Sporocytophaga myxococcoides DSM 11118: one gene and its partner. The protein of the gene in region 1 interacts with the protein of each later gene in a pairwise test. Links are inferred from orthologs where the notes say so. Each region holds a gene or a part of one and is shown on either strand. Other genes may lie near its edges.

Region 1 (11,872 bases):
CTGAAGCTCTTTTTTTATTTTTAGCTTTAGGGTATTTTTTTCCTTTCTTGTCAAAATCCGGACAGGTATTGCAGCCTTTCTTTCCTGCTGCGCAAGCTGATAATATAAGCACAAGTATTGTCAGGGATAAAATCTGTAATTTTCTATTCATTGGAAACTTGGTTTTTGACGTTCATAAATGATGATAACCTCCTTTTTCCTGTTTTTCTTAGGTCTTTTTTTATCTGTAAAACAGGATTCTGAAGTATTGTGGGCGCACCCCATCACTAATATCATAAAAATGAATGAAATTATATGAACCATACAGACAATTTAAAATCTTGACAATTTTAAAAACGGAGCCTTCCCTATATTTATTTTAGTAAAATAATTTCGCATAGCTCAAACATTAATACTAAATTTCGATTAAAAGTTACCGGAAAAAGATATCAACCGCAGATGTTTTAATTTTCCTGTTTACTTTTTAGCCATTTGACATATTTATCGATAATTAATTTAACCATTCCATATTAAAAATTATGAAATTAAAACTGACACTATTGGCTTTTTGTGGCCTATTGGTTTTCGCAGGTTGTAAAAAAGACAAGGATGATGCTACTCCTAATAACCCACAACAAGATTCTAAAACTAAAGAACTTATTGTAGGAAAAAACTGGAAACTAACTGCAGCAAAAGCACTTATACCCATTATATCAACTGATACAACAGATATTTACAATTCTACTAATCCTCTAGTTACTCAATTTGTAGACTGCATAAAAGATGATATCATAACTTATAATGCAGATGGCACATATACCTTAGATCCAAAAACAACAGTTTGTAGCCCAGCTCTTCCAACATCAGGAACTTGGGAGCTTTCGGCAGACCAAAAAACTCTGACAACTGATAAAGGCACCGACAATGAAAGAGTTCTGAATCTTATATCAGTATCAAGTACAACTATTAATGCTACTACTACTTATAGCGGCATCACTGCAAGGGGAACCTTCACTGCTCAATAAAAAATTAGGTTAAATAAGAAAAAAGGCAGCTATCTTTAATGGCTGCCTTTTTTAATACTTTTTATAGAATAACCTGCATTGAAGGACTTCAGAAAAAGGATTGCGATACAGGCACTTTTTCTTCACTCTACGCTTTGTGCTTTAGCTTTCAGCTCTATTAATTAGAATTTCTCTTCAAAACCAACACCTGCCTTGTTACATTATTTTCAGTCTGAGTGAAAGTGATATTCAGATAATTTCCGGAAGGATTGTAGTTTCCGTCTTTTGTAGATGCTCCAGCTTGATAATACGGGCCATATACTGCAGATCCAGAAGTTGAAGGAAGTACGGAAAACTTCATAGATTCATTTGAAAATTCGAAAACCTCTGCTTCGAACCTGGATATTATATCTTTTCCCGAAATATCCCTCATTGTAATCAAAAGGGCTCTGTTATTGGTTGATCTTTCTTCAATAATTACAAGTATTGAATCTTTGAGATCTGATAAATTGGGGTTTTCAGAATTATAGATTGTTCTTAATGCCTTTATTTCACCTATAAAGTCTTTTCTTTCATCAACATAGTTGCTGTGCGATGAAGGTGTTGGGTCTTCAGTTTTTCCGCAAGAGACGAATATGCTGGTTAAAAATATTGCTATCAGGATTTTCACAAAAAAAAGTTTTAAAAAATTCAGTTGCATCTTTTAATATATAAACCGTAAAACAATTAAACAATACCTAAAAATTTCCAGCAAAATAGCCGTTCCTTTTTTAGCAAAAAAACACCAAACTTTTCTCTATTATCCTCTTGGCTCGGCAGACCTGCTTATTTCATTATTTCTAAGTTCCCGGTCCAGAAAAAAGTTTAAGGCTGTTCTCAATACAGCTATTGCTGCCAGTTGTCCGATTTCATTCCATGTGGGAGCGACAGCTGTTTTTAGTATATCTGCCCCTAATAGAAACTCTAAAGCCAATGCCAGAGAACGTCCCAAAGACAAACGAATGTCTTCTATTGATATTTTTTTAGGTGCTAACTTTTTAAAATAATTACCTAAAAACATTACAATTGCTCTAACAGAAGCAATACCAATAACCATTGCGGCTGCAATTTCTACCCCTCTTGCCAATGCCGTTGTTATTGATTTTACTATTTCTTCCATAAAAAAGGAACAACCTGATAAAGCATTTGTTTGCCTTTTTATTAAAAAGAAAGAAGGCTGAATATCACTTCAGCCTCCCAGGTAAAAATAAAAAGTTTAAAAAATAAGAGTTAAAAAGATAAAAAACCCTAAGGGAATATTTAGGACAATCAATTAAAAAAATATACTCCCTTTTGGTACAACTTTTAATACTTATATCAATCAGACTTCGAGTTTTGAAAACGTTCCTTAAAAAAGTGGATTCTTCGATGAAAAAATAAAAAATGCCGACAAACAAAAAAAGGGCTTAAAAAAAGCCCTTTTCTGAAATCTATTACCATTAGATTAATTATTCATTGGATAGCCTTTATTTACCCAATCTTCACTCAAACTACTTTTAATATTAAGAATTTTAAAATTTTCGAAGCCAGCGTTTTTGAGGTAATCATATGGTTGCTTCACATTAGGGCAATTTTGCATGGCGCAGCATCCACAATAAATAACTATAAACTGATTTTTATTTAGCTTGCTAACTTTAGCCTGAAGCTGATTCATACCTGAAGTACTGTTTCCAATACCTACATTTACAGAACCTTTAATATGTTGCATAGGCCCCATATTAAAAATTACGGGCTGCTTAGCAGTGGAACTGTTCAGAATCCTTGCCAATTCTGATGGTTCGATCAGATATTCCTCAGTAAATGGATTGTCACTTTTATTTAAAGTAAAAGAAAGAATGCCGACAGAAATCAGCATAATGAAAATCACAGTAAATTTTGAAGTTAGTTTCATATATTCTTATTGAGCTTCTAAAGGTAAAATTAAATCTTATTCGTAAGGTCTGCAAGATATTATAAAACGGATAAAACTCCTTTAAATTTTAATCGGCATTAATCGTTTAAACTACCTCTGTCAATCAATTCATTAAAGTTTTTAATGAAGTAATTGATTATTGGTCAACAAACATCAGGCCAAAAGAGATAAGTCGAATTTGTTTCCAACAATATTCAATTTTTTGAGGTTTTATTTCTAAAGAGTATAAGAAATGAAGAAAATCGTCATTTGCCTCCTGATATTGATAGCATTTGCCTGCAACAAAAATCTGGATCCAACTCAGGTTCCTGATCCTGTTATCAATGCATTTTACAGCGACTTTCCTACTGATGTAAAAGTTAAATGGGAAGAAAAGAAAAACAAACAATATGAAGCTAACTTTGAATACAGAGGACAACTCAGAGAAGTTCTTTATGACTCTTCAGGGGTAGTAGTGAAAGTCGATTCATAACATTAATTACTGAAGGACTTGTCACACTTCAGGTAAAAATCTTTTATCCCTTCAATTATATCTTCTGCAATGATGGATGCGGTTCCGTATTTAGAAGCTGCACTATCTCCGGCATATCCATGTAGATAGACTCCAAGCTTTGCTGAAAATGATGGGGTGTAACCCTGCGCCAGAAGGGATACAATGATTCCAGTCAATACATCTCCGCTTCCGGCAGTTGCCATCCCCGGATTGCCGGTGCTATTAAAACTCACATTCCCATCCGGTGAAGCAACCATGGTGTTGGCTCCCTTTAGCACGACTATGCATTTGTACTTTGCTGAAAACTTTCTTAGCCCATCTAATCTTGAATAATCATCAGGAAAATCTCCTGCAAGCCTTTTAAACTCCCCGGGATGCGGAGTAAGAATGGTATTGTCTGGTAGCGATTTCAAAAGATCCTTGTTTTTACTTAACACATTTAAAGCACCAGCATCAAGAACAAGTTTTAAATTTTTATTCTCAAACAAGAGTCTCAATACATTTGTAGACTCATCTCCCTCATACCATCCAGGTCCAGCCGCCACAGCATTAAAACCTGCTAGGTCAGGAAGCTTTGAGATAAAATTTTCTTCCGGATCAGCACTCAGAATAGCCTCTGGTAAAGCTGACTGCAATATCTGAACACCACATTTTGGTGTATAGAATTTTACTAATCCTGCTCCAGCCCTGTAACAAGCTTTGCCACTTAAAACTGCTGCACCCATCATGCCAAAGCTACCTGCCATAATCAAAGCTTTTCCATAATCACCTTTATGGCTGAATTTCTTTCTTGGTTTTACAAGAGGAAAAATTTCACCTTCGTTTACATAAGAAAAAACAGAGCTTTGATCTTCTATAAAAGTCTTATCCAATCCGATATCTCTGGCAATCCATGAGCCTGTGAATTTTTCATTCTGAGGAAGCAAAAAAGAAAGTTTTGGTAGCTGAAATGTAAAGGTGTAATCAACCTTAACTTTAACAGAATCTTCATTATTTGAGTCACAGAATAGTCCTGAAGCTATATCGATCGCAATTTTAATCGTTGAAGATTCATTAATGGATTTTATAACATCTGCATATAAGCCCCCTACAGGTCTTGATAAACCTGAGCCAAAGATTGCATCGATAACAACTGCTGCTTTAGGAAAGACAGGAATATGTTCTGTTGAACTGATCTTACTAATTGTTATCAGCTTCTCAAGTCTTCTAAAGTTAATTTCAAAGTCAGCACTATATTTGTCGGAAGGAAAAACAAATACCTTAACAGAATATTGAACCTGGGTCAATAATCGGGCAACTGCAAGTCCGTCTCCGCCATTGTTTCCCGGACCACAAAAAATATAAACTTCTCTATCAGGATTAAAGTGTTCTATAAACCAATTTACAAAAGTTGCAGAAGCCCTTTCCATCAGATCAATTGATGAGATTGGCTCATTTTGAATTGTAAAAGCATCTAGTGCTCTGATCTGATCAGCAGAAAGGATTTTCATAAGGGGAAAAAGACCTCATCCTAAATCCTTCTCCTGAAGGAGAAGGACTTTAGTTCAATGCAATATTTTATGTTTCTGGTTCAATTAAAGACAATCAGCAAGGTAATAGGACTTTCAGCTTTGCACTTTAGGCTTTGTCAGCTTTCAACTTAAAACTTATAACTTACTACTTAACTTATCTGTCTACTTCTCCCATTACCACATCTATAGATCCAATGATAGCAATTAAGTCAGCGAGCATTGTATTTCTTGATAATTCATTAATAACAGAAAGGTTTACAAAACATGGAGAACGTCCTTTACATCTATAAGGAACATCAGTATTGCCGGTAGATCTAAAGTAAAAGCCTAGCTCTCCTTTTGGTGTTTCACCTCTTACATAAAAATCCATTGCCTTAGGTCTAATCTTTTTAGGGACCATTGCCTGGGGATCAAATTCCCTTGTTCTCATATGAGTTCCGGTAAGCTGCACGAGACACTGTTCAATAATCTTAATGGACTCATAGCACTCCAGAACTCTGACATAGTTCCTATCCCAGCAATCTCCTACTGTTCCCATATCACCTTTTCCAACAGGAATATCGAAGTCCAGTTCGGGATACACAGAATAACCATCAACCTTCCGCAAATCATATTTTAAACCAGAAGCTCTCAACATTGGCCCTGAACAACCATAGTTGATAGCAAGATCCAAAGGCAACACTCCTATATTGGCTGTACGCTGAATAAAAATTTTATTATTAATTACCAGCGCTTCCAATTCCTTCATTTTCGGCTTAAGATATTTAATGAAGTCTGCACAACGTTCTTCAAAGCCGACCGGGAGATCATAAAACAAACCGCCTACCCAGATATAGTTGTATAGCATTCTGGCTCCGCATACCCATTCCAAAAGACGTTGAATGTGCTCTCTATCGCGCATCAGCCAGAGAAATGGAGTAAATGCTCCGATATCTATACCGTAAGTTCCGATTGCTACAAAATGAGAAGCGAGCCTGTTAAGCTCTGCAACTAGCACTCTGATATATTCTATTCTTTTAGGCAAAGTATTTTCAATACCCAGCATCTTCTCCAATCCCATAACATAAACATGTTCTGAGTTCATAGAAGCGAGGTAATCCATTCGGTCTACAAATGGGATAATCTGATTGTAAGGAAGGTTTTCCGCATGTTTTTCAAAACATCTGTGCAAATAACCCATGTGAGGAATGACCTCTTTGACAAACTCACCATCAGTAATTACCTCAAGCCTCAAAACCCCATGCGTTGATGGGTGCTGAGGGCCGAGGTTGATAATCATCTCCTCGCTTTTAAGGTCTTCAGGTTTCGTGCGGGTTGGCTCAGACTTCTGGAGATTATCTTTATGGTAAATGTATTGAATCCTGTCGGTTGGCATCTTAATAAGCTACTTTTATACCGTGATAATATTCCTGCTCTTTATAATCTTTTCTTAAAGGATATCCTTCCCAGTCTGCAGGAAGAAGAATTCTCCTGAGATCTGGATGCCCCTCAAATACAATTCCGAAAAGATCAAAAGCTTCACGTTCATGCCAGTTGGCTGTTTTATAGATTTCGCAAAGAGATGGGACTTTAGGTAAATCATTCTCATCTCCTCTTGAAGTTTCCACTCTGAGAGTAAAATGGTGGTTGTATGGAATGGAATAGAAATTATATACGACTTCAAGTGTTCCTGTCTTCGGATTATCTATTGCCGTAATGCAGGATAAGTAATCAAAATAAGTTTTTTCATTACTCCACAGTAATCTTGCTACCAGAGGAAGTTTTTCCTTTGCAATAGTTAGTATAGGTTGAAGCCCTGACAAATTTTCAGCAACTACCGTTTCCGCACCAGATTCCTGTATGATCAGTTCTTTAATTTCCTGAAAGGTCATAATTAAATGATTTAAAAGTTCACCTCATCTTAAGTCCTTCTCCTAAAGGAGAAAGACTTCAGTATAGCACTATATTTAAAGCTTTTGATTCAAATCAAATACTTTCAGCTTTTCGCATTGTGCTTTCAGCTTAAAGCTTTTTTCTTCTCAAGCACCTTGTTGATAAGCTTCGGTTCCTTTATGCTTTCTGTTCTTATTTTTTCCTGAAGTTTCATAAAGCCACCGATAAGTGTTTCTGGCCTTGGAGGGCATCCTGGAACATAAACATCAACAGGAACAATTCTGTCTACTCCTTTAACAACATGATATCCATGTTCCCAATATGGTCCGCCGCAGTTGGAGCAAGATCCCATAGAGATTACATATCTGGGTTCAGGCATTTGCTCATATAATCTTCTAATACGGTCGGCCATTTTGAAGGTCACTGTTCCTGCAACGATCATGACATCAGATTGTCTTGGTGAAGGCCTGGGAAATATCCCAAAGCGTTCCAGGTCGTAACCGGAAGCAAACGTAGACATCATCTCAATGGCACAGCATGCAATACCAAATCCCATCGGCCAGATGGAAGATAGCCTGGCCCAGTTGATGACATCATCTGCCTTTGTAAGAATTATGCCACCTTGTCCATATTTATGATCTAATAGTCCCACTTGTTTACCTTTCTAATCTAGTCTTTTCGGAATACTTGGTATTGATATCTTCGTATAATTTCTTCGGAACCGGAGATTTGAATTGCGAAATTTCCTGACTTGGCTTTACCCAGTCCAGATATCCTCTTGCCCAAGCATATGCAAGTCCCAAAGCCAGAATAGCTATAAAAATGAACATTTCTCCAATTGAAAACCAAGCCCAAAGGCCATCAGTTGCTGCAATAAGTTTTTTATTTCCGAAAACTGTCGCCCATGGAAAAAGGAAGACCACCTCTACTTCAAACAGAATAAAGATTAAGGCGATGACATAAAACCTCATGTTAAATTGTCCCCAGGCATTGCCGACAGGGTCCTCGCCACATTCATAGCTGGTTAATTTTTCTTCATTCGGACGGTGAGGCCTTAATATTTTTGAAGTAATCATAACCAGTCCGGCAAATAATATTCCGCTGATTATAAAAAGGAAAACGATTCCAAATTCAGATAGCTGACTATTTTTAACCTGATTCATTTTTTAGAAATTAATTTTAAAATCAGGACTTTACACATGAAATTTCAAGTGAAGACAAACCCTCTTTTTCTGTTCCTGATTATAGGTATATACAAATCTACACCTTAATAAGGTTAGGATTAAATTTTAAGCAAACTAATTTACATTACCCTATTTTTCAATACATTAAAATCGTATTTCAATCCAATCACCCCCAATTTTAATTCCACCTTTTTGAGGTATTATTTCCATTAATCCATAACATTTATTTTAAATTTACTCTAAGATTCAAATTCTCGCTATAAAGAGTATTTCAAGAAAATTTCGAAAAAATATTAACCTATCCTTTGGTTTGCTGTTCTTATTATTGTGCCAACTTGTAAAGAAATTCCGCAAGGAAAACTCTGCGGTAAAAGAAGGCTAAGATGGATGGTAAATTATTTAGGCTTGAAAAAGTAATAAAGCTATAGCTATAAAAAACATAACTATGAATACCAAATTAGGGCGGGCTGTGATCCTTGTGGAAGATTATGATAAAGCCTGGGATTTTTATCAAAAAAACTTTCTGTGCAAAATACTTCACGACAGCGAAACTCCAGACGGACAAAGGTATCTGCATATTGCATTTTCCGATGATGATGATTTTGGAATTTGGTTTATGAAAGCAGATCCTTCAAAGCTGCCAATAGGAAAACAAACAGGAGGAGCACCAACTTTGGTGATATACACTGATGCCATAGAACAATTTTATTCTCATGTAAAGAAAAACGGAGTAAAGATTGCCGAGCCATTGGTTTCAACGCAGGACAGTAAATTTTTTCATTGCCTGGACCTCTATGGGAATAGGCTAACTGTTGTACAAAAGAAATAATTCAACAGGTTATTATCCTTTTAAAAATCTGGCTTGAATTAAATTCTTCATCAAATAGTAACGGATTTGATCGTTGAGTTTTTTTGTGGTCTTGTTTGGCGATGCGGTTGCACTGCTGCCGATCTGCTGCTTTTCCGCAGGGGCTGGGGTTTGTTGAGCGCGGCACATCTGCTGGTGTTCACGAAGTTTTTCATATATGAGTATAGGCCCCTTACCTTCTTTATTTCCCCTTCTCAAACCATTCTTTCAGCTATGCAAGCTCATTGAAACGAGCAGCAATTTCTTCCGATGTGTCCATGTCTGAAAGTGAGTGGAATGGTATTACACTTAGTTTTATTCTTGACAAAAAACTTATTTATTACAATAAAATATTGATTACAAAGGTGTTGTCCGGATAGAAATAACAGGAGGTTTAAAATGGACTTTATAAAGGGTATATTTGGAAATAAATACATCTATCCGGAGCGAAAAAATATTTTATCTTCTCCCCGATCTGATTTATTAACGAATTATGCGACATACTCAAAATAAAAATGTCATTACCCTAATCCTTGGAATGCTGGCTACTGTTTCACCTTTCGCCATCGATTTTTATCTTCCTGCTTTTTCACAGATAGCCGAAGATCTCCAAACAAGTACTGCAAGGATTTCGCTTTCGGTTTCCAGTTATTTTATAGGCATGGCATTGGGGCAGCTGATATATGGTCCCTTGCTGGATCGGTACGGAAGAAAGCCGCCGCTGTTTGCCGGTTTGATCATCTTTGTGATCGCCAGTCTGGGTTGTACCTTTTCTTACCGAGTAGAACAGCTGATTATCCTGCGTTTTATACAGGCGTTGGGAGGGAGCGTAGCAGGAGTTGCTGCTATGGCCATGGTTAAAGATTTCTTTACAGCGTCTCAAGGTCCGAGAATATTTGCAATGCTGATCCTCACCATTGGTTTGTCACCTCTGCTTGCGCCAAGCATAGGAGGTTTTGTTGCTGAATCATTTAATTGGAAGGCAGTCTTTGTTCTGCTTGCCTTCATCGCGGTGTTTGCGATGACAATTGTTTTTCTTTTTTTACCGGAAGGACAGGAACCCGACAGAGAGGTTACGCTGAAGCTGCAGCCAATGGCAAAAACATATGTGTCGATTCTCTCAGATACACAATTTTTTACCTACACGGTTTCCGGTTCCTTTGCTTTTGCTACATTGTTTATTTATGTGGCAGGTTCTCCCATTGTATTTATTGAATTGTTCCACGTAAGTCCGCAGATGTACGGTGCTATCTTTGCACTCTTATCAGTAGGATTTATTGGTGCCAGCCAGCTGAATATTTTGCTGGTTAGAAAATTTCCGAGCAATGCGATCTTTCGTTTCTCACTGATTGTACAGGTGCTTGCCGGCTTTATCTTTCTTATGGTCGCTTTGTATGGCGGGATGAATCTCTATTCAACGATTTTGATGTTGTTTATTTTCCTGAGCTGTGTAGGACTGATCAATCCAAATGCTTCTACGCTGGCACTGGCACCTTTTACAAAGAACATTGGCAGTGCGGCTGCTATGCTGGGTTGTTCGCAGATCGGCATTGCAGCATTAGCTTCCATTGCTGTAGGTTTGTTTAAAGCAGCTAGTATTCTTCCGATGATTGCATCAATGGTGGCAACGTCTTCATTTGCACTGTTTTTGCTATGGAGAGGTGAAAAGAAAATGGCGGGAAAAGTTGTTATGGCAGATGTGAACAGCGGGCCGATAGCTCATTAAAAGCTTCAGACAGAAAGCAACAACAAATTCAATTATACCTTCCGAAAATCAGATTGCTTTATCCGAAAATTGAATTGTGGGTCCGCAATTTAAAAATGCGGCCACCACAATCCGGTATGGGCAACCGCAAATTCAATTATAGCTTCCGAAAATCAGATTGTCGTACCGAAAATTGAATTTGAGATTCCACAAAAATTGAAACTGAAATCCTCTCATTTATATTATTACCTGATCCTAAACCATTTATTTAGCTCCACTATGCCAAACGCTCAGACTTCCTCAGCTGCTATAATAACATAATATATTCTGTCTTAAAAAATTCTTAGGTTTGCATCCGGGAACAGTATTAAACTTTAATCCCCAATATAAAGTAATATTAAAAATAAGGGGTATGTCAATTTCATCACAGGCGGATATAGAGGGTTTGCAAAGAATCAGCGATGCTGTTGCTTTGACATTAAAACAAATGCGTGAATATGCCAAACCTGGCATGAGTACCAAAGAGTTGGATGAATTTGGCGGAGAGATTCTGAGAAACTTCGGTGCGAGATCTGCACCTAAACTAACCTATGGCTTTCCAGGCTGGAGCTGCATCAGCCTGAATGACGAAATTGCTCATGGCATTCCTTCTGAAAAAAGAATTCTTCAAGAAGGAGATCTTATAAACATAGATGTATCAGCTGAACTGGACGGATACTGGTCTGACAATGGAGGCTCCTTTGTTTTGGGAAAAGACATTCATAATCATAATCCATTGGTGGAAGCTTCGAGAAGTATCCTATATAAGGCTATTCATCAGGTTAAAGGCGGTGTTAAAATAGCTGACATTGGTTTATTGATTGAGACAGAAGCTAAAAAAGCAGGATTTAAAGTTATTAAAAACCTGGTTGGACATGGTGTAGGAAGAAGCCTGCATGAAGCTCCAGAAGAGATTCCTTGTTTCAATGATAAAAACAATAAACAGAGATTTAAAAAAGACTCTGTCGTAGCGATAGAAACCTTTATCTCCACTAAAGCGACCTATGCTCACGATAAAGGAGATGGCTGGACATATATTACCAAAGATGGAAGTTATGTTGCACAACATGAACACACTTTGATCATTACTGATGGGAAACCTATCATTCTCACAGAGGCAAACAAAATCTGGGATTAGTTTTTTTTAAGCCTAAAGCACAAAGCGGAAAGCTTAAAGTTAAATGGTGAGCAATGAATTGATTTACAGAAATTGGTAATCTTTCATTATCTTTTCAAAACTTTATGCTTTTGCTTTAAGCTTTATGCCCTTTTCATATGATTTCAACC
Region 2 (11,844 bases), on another replicon or contig:
AATGAATAAAGACTATTATGTGGTGATAATGGCCGGTGGGATCGGAAGCAGATTTTGGCCTTTCAGCAGAGAGAAATTCCCAAAACAGTTTCACGATGTATTAGGTACCGGAAAATCTCTTTTACAACAAACTGCAGAGAGATATTTTAATATTCTTCCAAAAGAGAATATACTGGTTGTGACAAACAAGATATATGCTGACCTCGTGAAGCAACAGTTGCCATTCATGAAAGATGATCAGATATTGAGCGAGCCTATAGCCAGAAATACTGCACCGTGTGTTGCATACGCATGTTATAAAATAAAACAAAGCAATCCTAATGCAACTATGGTAGTTGCACCTTCAGACCATGTTATTCTTAAAGAAAATGAGTTTGAATCTACCATAAAAATCGCAATGGATGCCGCTGCGAAAAGTGATAAACTTATCACTTTGGGTATTAAACCAAGCAGACCTGATACAGGATATGGATACATTCAATATCTTGAAGAAAATCCTGACAGAATAAAAAAAGTAAAAACCTTCACAGAAAAACCGCAGCTTGAATTAGCTCAGAAATTTCTGGAAAGCGGTGACTTTGTCTGGAATGCAGGAATTTTTATCTGGAATGTTAATGCCATTATAAAGAACTTCCAAAAGCATTTGCCTGAAATGGCTGAAATCTTTGAAGAAGGTAGCGGCAAATATTGGTCTAAAGATGAAGAAGGCTTTATTGGAACAGCTTATTCTCAATGCAAAAATGTCTCTATAGATATTGGGATCATGGAGAAAGCAGAAGAAGTATTCGTGATGCTAAGCGACTTCGGCTGGAGTGATCTTGGTACGTGGAAATCACTCTATGAACTTTCTAATAAAGACGAGAACAGCAATGTGATTGAAGGAAACACCATGTTATATGATGTTAAAAATTGCATTGTCAAAGTACCTAAAGAAAAATTAGTAGTAGTAGAAGGGCTTGAAGACTTTATCATTGCAGAGTTCAACGATGTATTGATGATCTGCAAGAAAGATCATGAGCAAAGAGTTAAAGATTTTGTTTCAGACACCAAGAATAAGAAAGACTCAAAATTCATCTAATATAAAAGCCCCGAACTTCGGGGCTTTCTTTTTTAATTAATTTATTTATCCTCTTTGACGAATAGCTTCATATAATATCATACCTGCTGCTACGGATACATTTAGAGATCCTATCTTTCCTACCATTGGTATCCTTACAATTTCGTCTGCTTTTTTAATGATCTCATCTGAAATACCATCTTCCTCTGAGCCCACTATGATTGCAACTGGGTCATTATAAACTGCTTCGGCAATAGTTTTTTGAGCCTTTTCTGTGCAAGCGACTACAGACAAACCACTTTCTTTAAGATATTTTATTGTTTTTATCAGGCTTTCTTCTCTGCAGACAGGAATGTGATTCAATGCTCCTGCAGAGGTTTTAACAGCATCACTGTTAATCTGAGCAGCACCCTTTGCAGGGATAACAATAGCGTGAACACCCATACACTCTGCAGTTCTTGCGATAGCTCCAAAGTTTCTGACATCAGTGATTCTATCCAGCACCAAAATCATTGGGACCGCACCGGACTGAAAACAGTCAGAAATTACATTATCCAAAGAAGCATAAACAATAGAAGACATGAAGCAAATAGCGCCCTGATGAATCTTCTTTGTTATCCGATTCAATTTTTCCACCGGCACTCTTTGAACCGGCACTTTATGAATAGAAGCAGCCTGCAACAATTCATTCATTAAAGGTGAAGATTGTTCTTTCTGAATAAGAATTTTATCAATCTCTTTACCTGCTTCAATCGCTTCTATAATCGGTCTTATACCGAAAAGTAATTCTGATTTATTTTGCGGGGAATTTCTCTCCATTGGGTATTCGTTTAAATCACAATGCCAGGACAAGCCTGGCATCGGGATGATATCATTTATTTTAAATTATTTTTTTATTGGTTAAATAGGTATGAATATGACATCAATACCTCTTCAAACTTCGCTGCCTCTTTGGCTTTTCCACCTTCTTTCAAAGCTCTGATGATAGAATCAAGAATATAGAAATTCAACTCATAGTCTCTGCCATATGGCATCTTTACTCTCTTATAATATTCCAGATTTTCAATAGCCCTGTTACCCATTTTATTCGCTATATCCATTGCCATTTTTTCATTTCCTGTTTTAAAGAAAATCTGAATGAAAGGAGGTGTTGCGATATCATAAGTAATAGGATCATCCGGCATTACTTTGAAGCAATGCTCTGCTACTTGTTTGGCCTTTTCAGTTTCACCATTGTTATACAAAGTTGAAGCTAGACGATAAAACTGAGATCTTGAGTTTACTGTCATTCTGAAATAATTTTCATCATAGTAAACCTTAGGATTATCAAGTTCTCTCCAGAAGAAGTTCTTCATCATGTTATCATACATCACCTTATCATAAACAAAGCCTTGAGAAGCATTTGGATATTTTATTGGCATTAATCTGTGAGCCAAACCTTCTAACTGAGTATAATCTTTAAGATTAAGGAAATTAGATCCAGACAATGTAGTAGAGAAATAAATCGGCCTCTTCCAATTATTAGTAACGATCATATCAAGAATAATAAGATCCTTCTTCTCTAAAGTATTTGTTCCGATATTCCAAGCTAGTCTGTCCAGAATCTGTCCTTTAAGAGTATCAGGAACTGCTCCGGTAGCAAGTACTGCATTTTTATCTATGTTCAGGTAAAGATTTTTTGAGGGAAGTGTTGTATAATAATCTCCTCTTCCGCTTTCCTGTCTGATTTCCGGATTATCTGTTTTTACAAGCTGAATATACCCCGCAAGGTTAATTCCATTTTTGAACTGAGGCTTTTCTACAAAATAAATCTGATCATTTTTTCCTTGTATGTAATTTTCAAAGTTCAAGGATATTGGCAATGGAGCTGATTCATAAGCTTGCTGCTTCATCTGCTTGATATACCAATCTGTATTTAAAAGACTCAAATTACACACACGCACATCAGTACGGAAACCTTCTACTTCCTGAACATACCAAAGAGGGAATGTATCATTATCGCCGCCAGTGAATAAGATCGCATTAGGAGCACAAGAATTCAAAAGGTTCTTCGCTGAATCTACAGAATAGAATCTATTTGATCTGTCATGATCATCCCATCCTTGTTGTCCCATAATTGCAGGTACAGAGAGACATAGTATAAAGGATATAACAGAACGTGTTGACTCACTTTTTACTATTCTTTCCATCAGGTCAGCGATAAAGAACACACCTAATCCAATCCAGATAGCAAATGCATAGAAAGATCCGGCAAAGGTATAATCCCTTTCTCTAGGCTCAACCGGTGGCTGATTCAGGTATACAACTATTGCAAGGCCAGTAAAGATAAACAACAAAGAAACTACTATCCCATCATTTCTTTTTTTGCTAAACAGATACACAAAACCTACAACACCCAATATAAATGGCAATAAGAAAAAGTTGTTTCTTGCTTTATTATTTTTCAAGTATTCCGGCAGATCCTTTTTGAAATAATCCCATGGCCATAACACGTCACTGTCCTGAATATCACTTTCTCTTCCGATAAAGTTCCAGCCAAGGTAACGCATATACATATGACCAATCTGATAACTGAACATATAACCTTTATCCTGCCAGAAAGATGGTTTTTTCCCTTCTCTCAGGTTCATCATACTTTGATACGCTTCCACATGGTGAGGCTGAGTACTGTAAGCCCTAGGAAATAATGTTACATGCTTAGGATCATAGATATAATCCATCTTGTAATCAAAAACAACATACTGACCAGTAACAGTGTCTTTTCTATAAAGAGGGGCGCCTTTTTCTACGTCAATAGGATAACCTGCTGTAAACAATGGGCCTTTAAAAATTGGTCGGTCACCATATTGCTCACGTTTCAAATAAGAAACAAAGCTAATTACGTTTTCAGGATCATTTTCGTCAATCGGAGGATCAAAGTTTGATCTGACAAGGATAATACCATAAGATGCATATCCTATAAGAATGAAAGTCAATCCTAAAAGACAAAGATTTAAAAGATACTTTTGATTTTTAATAGAATAAATTATTCCAAATAGTAAAGCACTTAGGAAAAGGATACCGAAAAATATAATACCTGAATTGAAAGGAAGACCCAGATTATTAACGAAGAATATTTCAAAGGTTCCAGCAAGAGAAGGTAAGCCAGGAATAATTCCTGACAATACAACTACAATGATTACACCACTCAAAAGGAAGGTTGCTATTACACCACCTTTTGTGATATTGTATTTTTTAAAATAGTAAACAAAGGCTAGAGCTGGTATTGCAAGTAAATTCAACAAGTGAACTCCAATGGAAAGACCGATGGTATAAGCTATAAGAAGCAACCATTTGTCAGCTCCGATTTCTTCAGCTTTGGTTTCCCATTTTAAAATTGCCCAAAATACAAATGCTGTAAAGAATTGAGACATCGCATATACCTCCGCCTCAACAGCAGAAAACCAGAATGAATCTGAGAATGTAAATGCAAGGCTACCTACTACACCGCTACCAAATATTGCAATTTTCTCACCAAGGGTCGGATTGGCATAATCCTTTGCAAATTTCCTTGCAATGAGTGTAATGGTCCAAAAGAGGAATAATACGGAGAAACTACTGGATAAAGCTGATACCATATTGATCCAGAATGCCACTTGGGTAACATCAGAAGCCAGTAAAGAAAATATTCTTCCTATTAATAAAAAGAATGGGGCTCCCGGAGGGTGAGGAACTTGTAATTTGTAGGAGCAAGCGATAAACTCACCACAGTCCCAAAAGCTTGCAGTAGGCTCAATGGTGAGCACATAAACAGCCGTTGCAAAAATGAAAACCAACCAACCCAAGAGGTTATTTAGTTTTGAGTAATTTGAATTATACATCTTTACCAATTAAAAATTTATGGAAGGCGAAATTAGCAAAATTCTATCAATTGACTATTAATTACCCTTCCTTTATTGAACGTTCAAAAATACAACGAAAAAAATATATGCTATACTGTCCTTTTCTGTGGTATAAAACAAAAAAGAGATCCCTTTGGAATCTCTTTTTTAATATTTTCAGAAACAAATTGAAGATTTAAGACCTGTTCCTCAAAATCTTTCTAGTTTCGATAATACCCTTATCTGAATACACATTACAGAAATAAAGTCCTGGTCTTAGATTGGAAAAGTCTACTTTATATGCTGAAGGACCAACCTTGCTGCTTAAATCTATGGAGGCAACCTCTTTTCCTATGATATCAAAAATCTTAATAAATTTGACATTTTTATTTCCAGGGAAAATAGTCAGATTTAATTCATCTTCAAACGGATTGGGAGTAACCTGAAACTCATATTTAGATTCTTTAAGATCTGCAAGACTAGCTGCTAAAGAAACATTTATAGTTCCCTGCATTGAGTTGTGAGCTGTGCAGAAATATGGATTATTACTTCCGGGAGACAGGTTTTTAGCTAATACTTTAAATGATGTTAATCCAGGAGTAGAAGCGAATGAATTATCATTTGCTTTTACAGGATGAAAACTTGAAGAATTTCCATTTCCTGGCCAGACAAATTCTATAGTATCATTTGGACCTACATTCAACACTTCCGGATCAAAACGGAAACTAACAACAGCAACTTGGTGCGTCTGGGCTACTGAAACCGCCAGGCCCCAGATTACCATAAAGACTATAAAAAACAATTTTTGTATATGTTTCTTCATATTGCTGAATATTAGATGTAAAGTTACTTAATTTTAGGATAAAAACCATGCCAGATATTATGGAAATTATTGTAATTAAAGGAGAAACATTTGGTATTTCTCCTAAAAAGATAATTTAATAAGAATAAATAAAGTTCCTGAAACGAAATAAAAAGTTTAACCAGCCCATCCGTCTCTGTCCAGACTTCTATATTGAATAGCCTCGGCCAGATGCTCAACTTTAATTTCTTCGCTTTCAGCAAGATCCGCAATAGTCCTTGAAACTCTAAGAATCCTATCATAAGCCCTGGCAGAGAGTCCTAATTTCTCCATGGCATTCTTTAGCAGATTTTTTCCTGGTTCTGAAATAATACAGATTTCTTTGACCATTTGAGAAGGCATCATTGAGTTGGAATGTATTGGATTTTCACCAGTAGGCAATTCTTCAAATCTTTTTTGCTGAATTTCTCTCGCTTTGATAACGCGCTCTCGAATTTCTCCACTGCTTTCTGTTTTCCGGATTGAAGACATTTCATCAAATCCAACAGGAGTCACTTCTACATGAAGATCTATCCGGTCCAGCAAGGGGCCACTTACTTTATTGAGATATTTCTGCACAACGCCAGGTCCACAGACACATTCTTTTTCAGGATGGTTGTAATACCCACAGGGACATGGATTCATACTTGCAATCAGCATAAAATTAGAAGGAAACTCCACTGAAATCTTTGCTCTGGAAATGCACACCTTTCTCTCTTCAAGTGGTTGTCGCATTACCTCAAGTACAGTCCTTTTAAATTCAGGCAATTCATCTAAGAAAAGAACTCCATTGTGAGCAAGGGAAATTTCACCTGGCTGAGGATGACCACCTCCTCCTACCAGAGCCACATCACTAACCGTATGATGGGGGGATCTAAATGGACGAGTAGATATCAATGCTCCTGCACCTTTCAATTTACCGGCAACTGAGTGTATCTTAGTTGTTTCAAGCGCTTCATTTAAAGTAAGAGGTGGCAAAATAGTGGGAAGCCTTTTAGCAAGCATCGTCTTTCCCGCCCCCGGAGGGCCAATCATAATTACATTATGACCTCCTGCAGCAGCTATTTCCAGCGCTCTTTTAATGTTTTCCTGTCCCTGTACATGAGCAAAATCAGCATCATAGTTGTTAATCTGATTAAAGAAAATTGATCTCGTATCAACTCTTAATGGTCTTAACTGAACCTTTCCTTCAAAAAAGTCAATGGCTTCTTGAAGATCCGAAATGCCGTATATGTCAAGATTATTAACTATTGCTGCCTCTGTTTCATTTTCCTTAGGAAGTAAAAATCCTTTGAACCCCTGTTTTCTTGCTTCAATTGCAATTGGAAGCACTCCTTTAATGGGTCTCAGTTTCCCATCTAAAGACAGCTCACCCATAATCACATATTGGTCGAAATCCTCAGCGATAATCTGGTCAGATGCTAATAGTGTCCCCAAAGCAATTGGCAGATCATAAGCAGACCCTTCTTTTTTGATATCAGCAGGAGCAAGATTTACAACCACCTTTTGCCGAGGCATTGCATAACCAAGATTCTTAATTGCTGATTCCACTCGATGCTCACTTTCCTTGACAGCACTGTCAGGAAGACCGACGATAAAAAATTTAGTACCTTGACCTATATTTACTTCAATAGTAACAGTATAGGCGTTCACGCCATAAACGGCGCTTCCAAAAGTTTTGGCAACCATAGCTTAGCAAGTTGAAAGTTGAAAGAATTAAAAAGGGCTTACTTAGCCAGCCCTTTTTCGATTAGTAATATTAATATATGAATAATTTTAATGTGAACTTCCTGAATTCTGTCTGCATATCCCTGATGACTTACATTAACAACAATATCCGCAAGACCGGCAAGCTTCCCTCCATTTTTGCCAGTCAGCCCAACCACCTTCATTCCTTTAACTTTTGCTTCTTCTGCAGCTTTTAAAACATTTTCTGAATTGCCACTGGTACTAATTGCAAGCAGTACATCTCCCGACCGCCCTAATGCGCCGACATATCTTGAAAAAACAAATGCATAGCCATAGTCATTTGCAGTACATGTAATATGACTGGGATCAGAAATAGATATTGCAGCAATAGGCTCTCTGTTTTCTCTGTATCTGCCAGTAAGCTCTTCTGCAAAATGCATAGCATCGCAGGAAGAACCACCATTACCACAGCTGATGATTTTACCGCCATTCTTCAGCGAGTTTATCATTAACTCCGCAGCAGATTCTATAGCTTGTATATTTTGCTCTGAATTTATAAAATTATTCAAAACTTCTGCTGCACTCTTTAATTCTGCAAGGATTGTATTGCTATTCATTTTAACTTCCTTTGTTTAGAGAAATGTAAAGGAAATAAAAAGTCAATAAATATAAAAGCCCCGAAGGTCGGGGCTTTTATTCTTATAAAAATATTTTCCTATTAATATCTATCGTCCCATCCGCCCCCGCTGCTACCAGCGTCTTCGTCGTCCCAGCTTCCTTCTTCATCAAAATTCTCTTCTTTCCAATTAGAGTCGTCATCAAAGTCAGCATCATCACTATCGGTACTATCTTCCCACTCATCTTTGAAATCATACTCATCTTCCTCTTCCAATGTCTTCTCTTCATCCTCCAAGTCTTTAACAATCTGTGCTGTCAGACCTGTTCTGGAAAGGGCTTGATCCTTTGAAAGTCCGGCATCCAGTAATGCTTTGTAAGCTTCAAAACTTGCATAAAGCTCATCGTCGCTTAGGTCGTCAAGATTATTGTTTTTCATAAGCTCAAATTAATTCCTTTTTAAAATTTTAGATTCTAATAACGAAGTTAAATATGAATAGTTTGTTGCTCCAAGAATTTTAATAAAAAAATTTTCTTAAGCTTTTAAACTACTTAAACTCGGCAATTACGGTCGATCCACCTTTCACTTTTTCGCCTATGGTTACATTAACTTTAGCATCCAATGGAAGAAAAACATCTACTCTTGATCCGAACTTTATAAAGCCCAATTCCTCTCCTTGTTTTACTTCCTCCCCGGCCTGCAGATACCATACAATTCTTTTAGCCAGAGCTCCTGCAATTTGTCTTAGCAATATGCTTGTTCCGTTTTTAGCAGTTACAACAATTGTCGTCCTTTCATTTTCTGTACTGGACTTAGGATGCCATGCAACAAGATATTTACCTGGATGGTATTTAAAATAAGTTACCATTCCAGAAATGGGATTTCTATTAATATGCACGTTAACAGGTGACATAAAAATTGATACCTGTTTTCTTTTCTCATTAAAAAACTCAGGTTCTTCAACCTCTTCTATCACAACCACTTTTCCATCTGCTGGAGCTATTACGTGATTGTCATTTGTCATAATTAATCTGCGGGGGCTTCTGAAAAACTGCAGGATCATTATATAAATAAATGCAGATATTCCCCAAACTGTCCAGCGGATAGTCACGCTTTCTGGCAATAAATAATATACTGCTAGGTTAACAATCAAAAGAACAACAAAAAGATACGTAAGGATTTTATATCCTTCTTTATGAATTACCATATTTTAAATTAAATGAAGCAGCAAATATAATAAAAGATTAAAATCCTCCTCTGAATTTGTATGTTTTTGCTACTTTATCTATGGCAACAATGTAGGCGGCAATTCTCATCGGCACATTAAACTCTAGCGAAGTGCTGTAAACTTTTTCAAATGCTTCTTTCATAATCCTGTCACACCTTCTGTTTACTCTTTCCAATGGCCATCTGAGTCCAAGACGATTTTGCACCCATTCGAAATAAGAAACGGTAACTCCGCCGGCATTTGCAAGAATATCTGGTACAACCATAATCCCCTTTTCATTGATTATGTCATCCGCATTGGCGCTCGTTGGCCCGTTAGCACCTTCAACAATAAGTCTCGCTTTTATATTAGGTGCGTTGTAAATATTGATTACATCCTCTTTGGCAGCAGGCACCAAAAGGTCAACCTGGCAGGTAATGATTCCTTCCGGATCATCCATTCTTTCTGCATTAGGATACCCTTCCAGCATACCATTATTTTTATCTCTGTATTTCAATGCATCCTGAATATCAATCCCTTTATCACTCCAGAAGGCTCCACTTACATCGCTTAGTGCTTTAATTTTAACTCCTCTTTCCTCCAGAAGTCTTGCGGTATTTGAACCCACATTGCCAAATCCCTGGATCGCGCAACTTGTCTGGCTTGGGTTCATCTTTAATCTTTGCATAGCGGCCAGGGCACTAACCATCACTCCTCTCCCGGTTGCTTCCACCCGGCCTAATGACCCTCCAAGAACCAACGGTTTGCCTGTAACTACTGCATTTACCGTCATTCCTTTTGCTTTGGAATATTCATCCATAAGCCATGCCATTTCCTGCTGACTAGTACCCATATCAGGAGCAGGAATATCTTTATCGGGTCCAAAAACATCCATCATTGATAAAGTATAAGCCCGGGTGAGACGTTCAATTTCACCTTTTGACATAGCTCTAGGATTGCACATAATCCCACCCTTTGCTCCTCCGTAAGGAATATCAACAACAGCACATTTCCATGTCATCCAGGCTGCAAGAGCTTTCACCTCATCCAAAGTAACTCCCATATCATACCTTATTCCTCCTTTTGAAGGACCAAGTATGGTATTATGAATAACCCTGTATCCGGAAAATACTTTAATCCTGCCATCATCCATAGTAATCGGCAAAGAGACAATTACCTGTTTGTCAGGATTTTTCAAAACATTATAAGTTTCATTGTCTAGTCCTAACTTCTGTGCTGCCAGATCAAATCTGGACATCATAGATTCTAAAGGGTTGTCTTTATCCTTAATTGGTGCTGGTTCTATATATGACATATCCGCTTTTTCTTTGTTTTGTCGAAACGTTTACGGAGAAGAAGCCTTATTGTTTATGAAAAAATCTTTAAAAAGGCTGCTATAAAAGGTGACGAAAGCAATAGCCCGTCAAACCGATCCAGAAAACCTCCGTGCCCAGGAATTGTTTGTGCAGAATCTTTAATAGCAAGGCTTCTTTTTAACAATGATTCAACAAGGTCTCCATAGCTGCCAACAACAACTATAATAGCAGCCATAATCAGCCAGTGAAGGGTGTCGAGCTCTTTCCAGAAAAGTGACAGTGTAAATCCGATTGCAAGTGCAAATAATCCACCACCGATACTTCCTTCCCAGGTCTTTTTAGGAGAAATCCTGAAAAACAGTTTGGTTTTCCCTAATGCCATGCCTGCAACATATCCTCCTATATCATTTGCCCAAAGAATGAGAAGAATACCGAGTATGATATGGAAGTTATATTCCTGAAGATAAAAAGCACAAACATTGAGCAAGCCAAATGGAAGAGCAATGTAGATATTTCCTAAGAATGTAAAGGCTATGTTAAAAAATGGTTTATCGTTTTTCCTGAAGAGCTCCATCAAAAAGAGGAGAAACAGAAATGGAAACAAAAGAAAATAACAATCAAAAGTGAGTACTTGCTTTTCTATCAAAAAAAAGAGAGTAAAAATCATCATTCCGGAAACCACTCCGAATATCTTATTGGGTTTAATTTCTGCAACTTCTATCAAATTGTAGAATTCGATCAAAGACAACAAACAAATTGTAAACACCAAAGCGAAATAGCTCCATTCGTTAAAACAAATTGCAGAGACCATAATAAATGCTCCGGCCAGACCGGCAATAATCCGCTGGGTGAGGTTACCCATGTTACGGATTTTAGTAACTAATTTCATTTCCCTTAATTTATGATTATTAAAAACCTGGCGGTTTTCAATTCAAGTTTAGCAAAAAAAAGGGTATAAATCTGAAATTATTTTGTTATTCCTGTCTCTTTCGAATTCCTTTGGTACAAATAGATAAAAAAAGAGAAGGCAATAACCGAGATCACAACAGAATATAAAGGTATAGACTCTGATGAATCCGGATTGAAGCTGATATCTTTTTGCTTATACATATTTGCAAGAATAAGCGTCAATGCATTGTTCATAAAGTGAACAAACATAGACACATATATATTTCCCGACCAATAATATAAATACCCAAAAAGTACCCCTAAAAACATCCTTGGGAAAAAGCCAAAAAACTGAAAATGAATAAAACTG

The links.
Region 2: the proteins of K350_RS0119240 (region 1) and rlmB interact in binary tests that used the Escherichia coli proteins (3 or more experiments, as listed by UniProt). The link is inferred for Sporocytophaga myxococcoides DSM 11118 from one-to-one orthologs.

The regions. Positions count from the first base shown.
Region 1 is NZ_KE384560.1:205,844-217,715, reverse strand. The notes cover bases 2,664-5,599. They hold K350_RS0119240 (bifunctional ADP-dependent NAD(P)H-hydrate dehydratase/NAD(P)H-hydrate epimerase), read right to left. Parts: upstream 4,918-5,599; coding sequence 3,409-4,917; downstream 2,664-3,408. Other genes in these bases: K350_RS0119235 (NADH-quinone oxidoreductase subunit D), read right to left, coding at 5,093-5,599; K350_RS0119245 (hypothetical protein), read left to right, coding at 3,167-3,406; K350_RS29570 (rhodanese-like domain-containing protein), read right to left, coding at 2,664-2,913. Outside these bases: K350_RS0119275 (hypothetical protein), read right to left, coding at 1-151; K350_RS0119265 (DUF5004 domain-containing protein), read left to right, coding at 519-1,004; K350_RS0119260 (hypothetical protein), read right to left, coding at 1,162-1,653; K350_RS0119255 (DUF1622 domain-containing protein), read right to left, coding at 1,783-2,142; more of K350_RS29570, read right to left, coding at 2,467-2,663; more of K350_RS0119235, read right to left, coding at 5,600-6,313; K350_RS0119230 (NADH-quinone oxidoreductase subunit C), read right to left, coding at 6,315-6,809; NADH-quinone oxidoreductase subunit NuoB, read right to left, coding at 6,935-7,462; K350_RS0119220 (NADH-quinone oxidoreductase subunit A), read right to left, coding at 7,467-7,973; K350_RS0119215 (VOC family protein), read left to right, coding at 8,440-8,823; K350_RS0119205 (multidrug effflux MFS transporter), read left to right, coding at 9,335-10,567; map (type I methionyl aminopeptidase), read left to right, coding at 10,959-11,723; K350_RS0119195 (T9SS type A sorting domain-containing protein), read left to right, coding at 11,861-11,872. UniProt on the Escherichia coli protein: Bifunctional enzyme that catalyzes the epimerization of the S- and R-forms of NAD(P)HX and the dehydration of the S-form of NAD(P)HX at the expense of ADP, which is converted to AMP.
Region 2 is NZ_AUFX01000006.1:332,356-344,199, forward strand. Bases 1-2,908 are described here. They hold rlmB (23S rRNA (guanosine(2251)-2'-O)-methyltransferase RlmB), read right to left. Parts: upstream 1,877-2,908; coding sequence 1,124-1,876; downstream 1-1,123. Other genes in these bases: K350_RS0109955 (mannose-1-phosphate guanylyltransferase), read left to right, coding at 2-1,078; K350_RS0109965 (glycosyltransferase family 117 protein), read right to left, coding at 1,951-2,908. Outside these bases: more of K350_RS0109965, read right to left, coding at 2,909-4,917; K350_RS31000 (T9SS type A sorting domain-containing protein), read right to left, coding at 5,114-5,740; K350_RS0109975 (YifB family Mg chelatase-like AAA ATPase), read right to left, coding at 5,897-7,447; lpcA (D-sedoheptulose 7-phosphate isomerase), read right to left, coding at 7,486-8,064; K350_RS28185 (hypothetical protein), read right to left, coding at 8,166-8,501; K350_RS0109990 (phosphatidylserine decarboxylase family protein), read right to left, coding at 8,611-9,270; K350_RS0109995 (Glu/Leu/Phe/Val family dehydrogenase), read right to left, coding at 9,308-10,585; K350_RS0110000 (phosphatidate cytidylyltransferase), read right to left, coding at 10,639-11,475; K350_RS28190 (CPBP family intramembrane glutamic endopeptidase), read right to left, coding at 11,553-11,844. UniProt on the Escherichia coli protein: Specifically methylates the ribose of guanosine 2251 in 23S rRNA.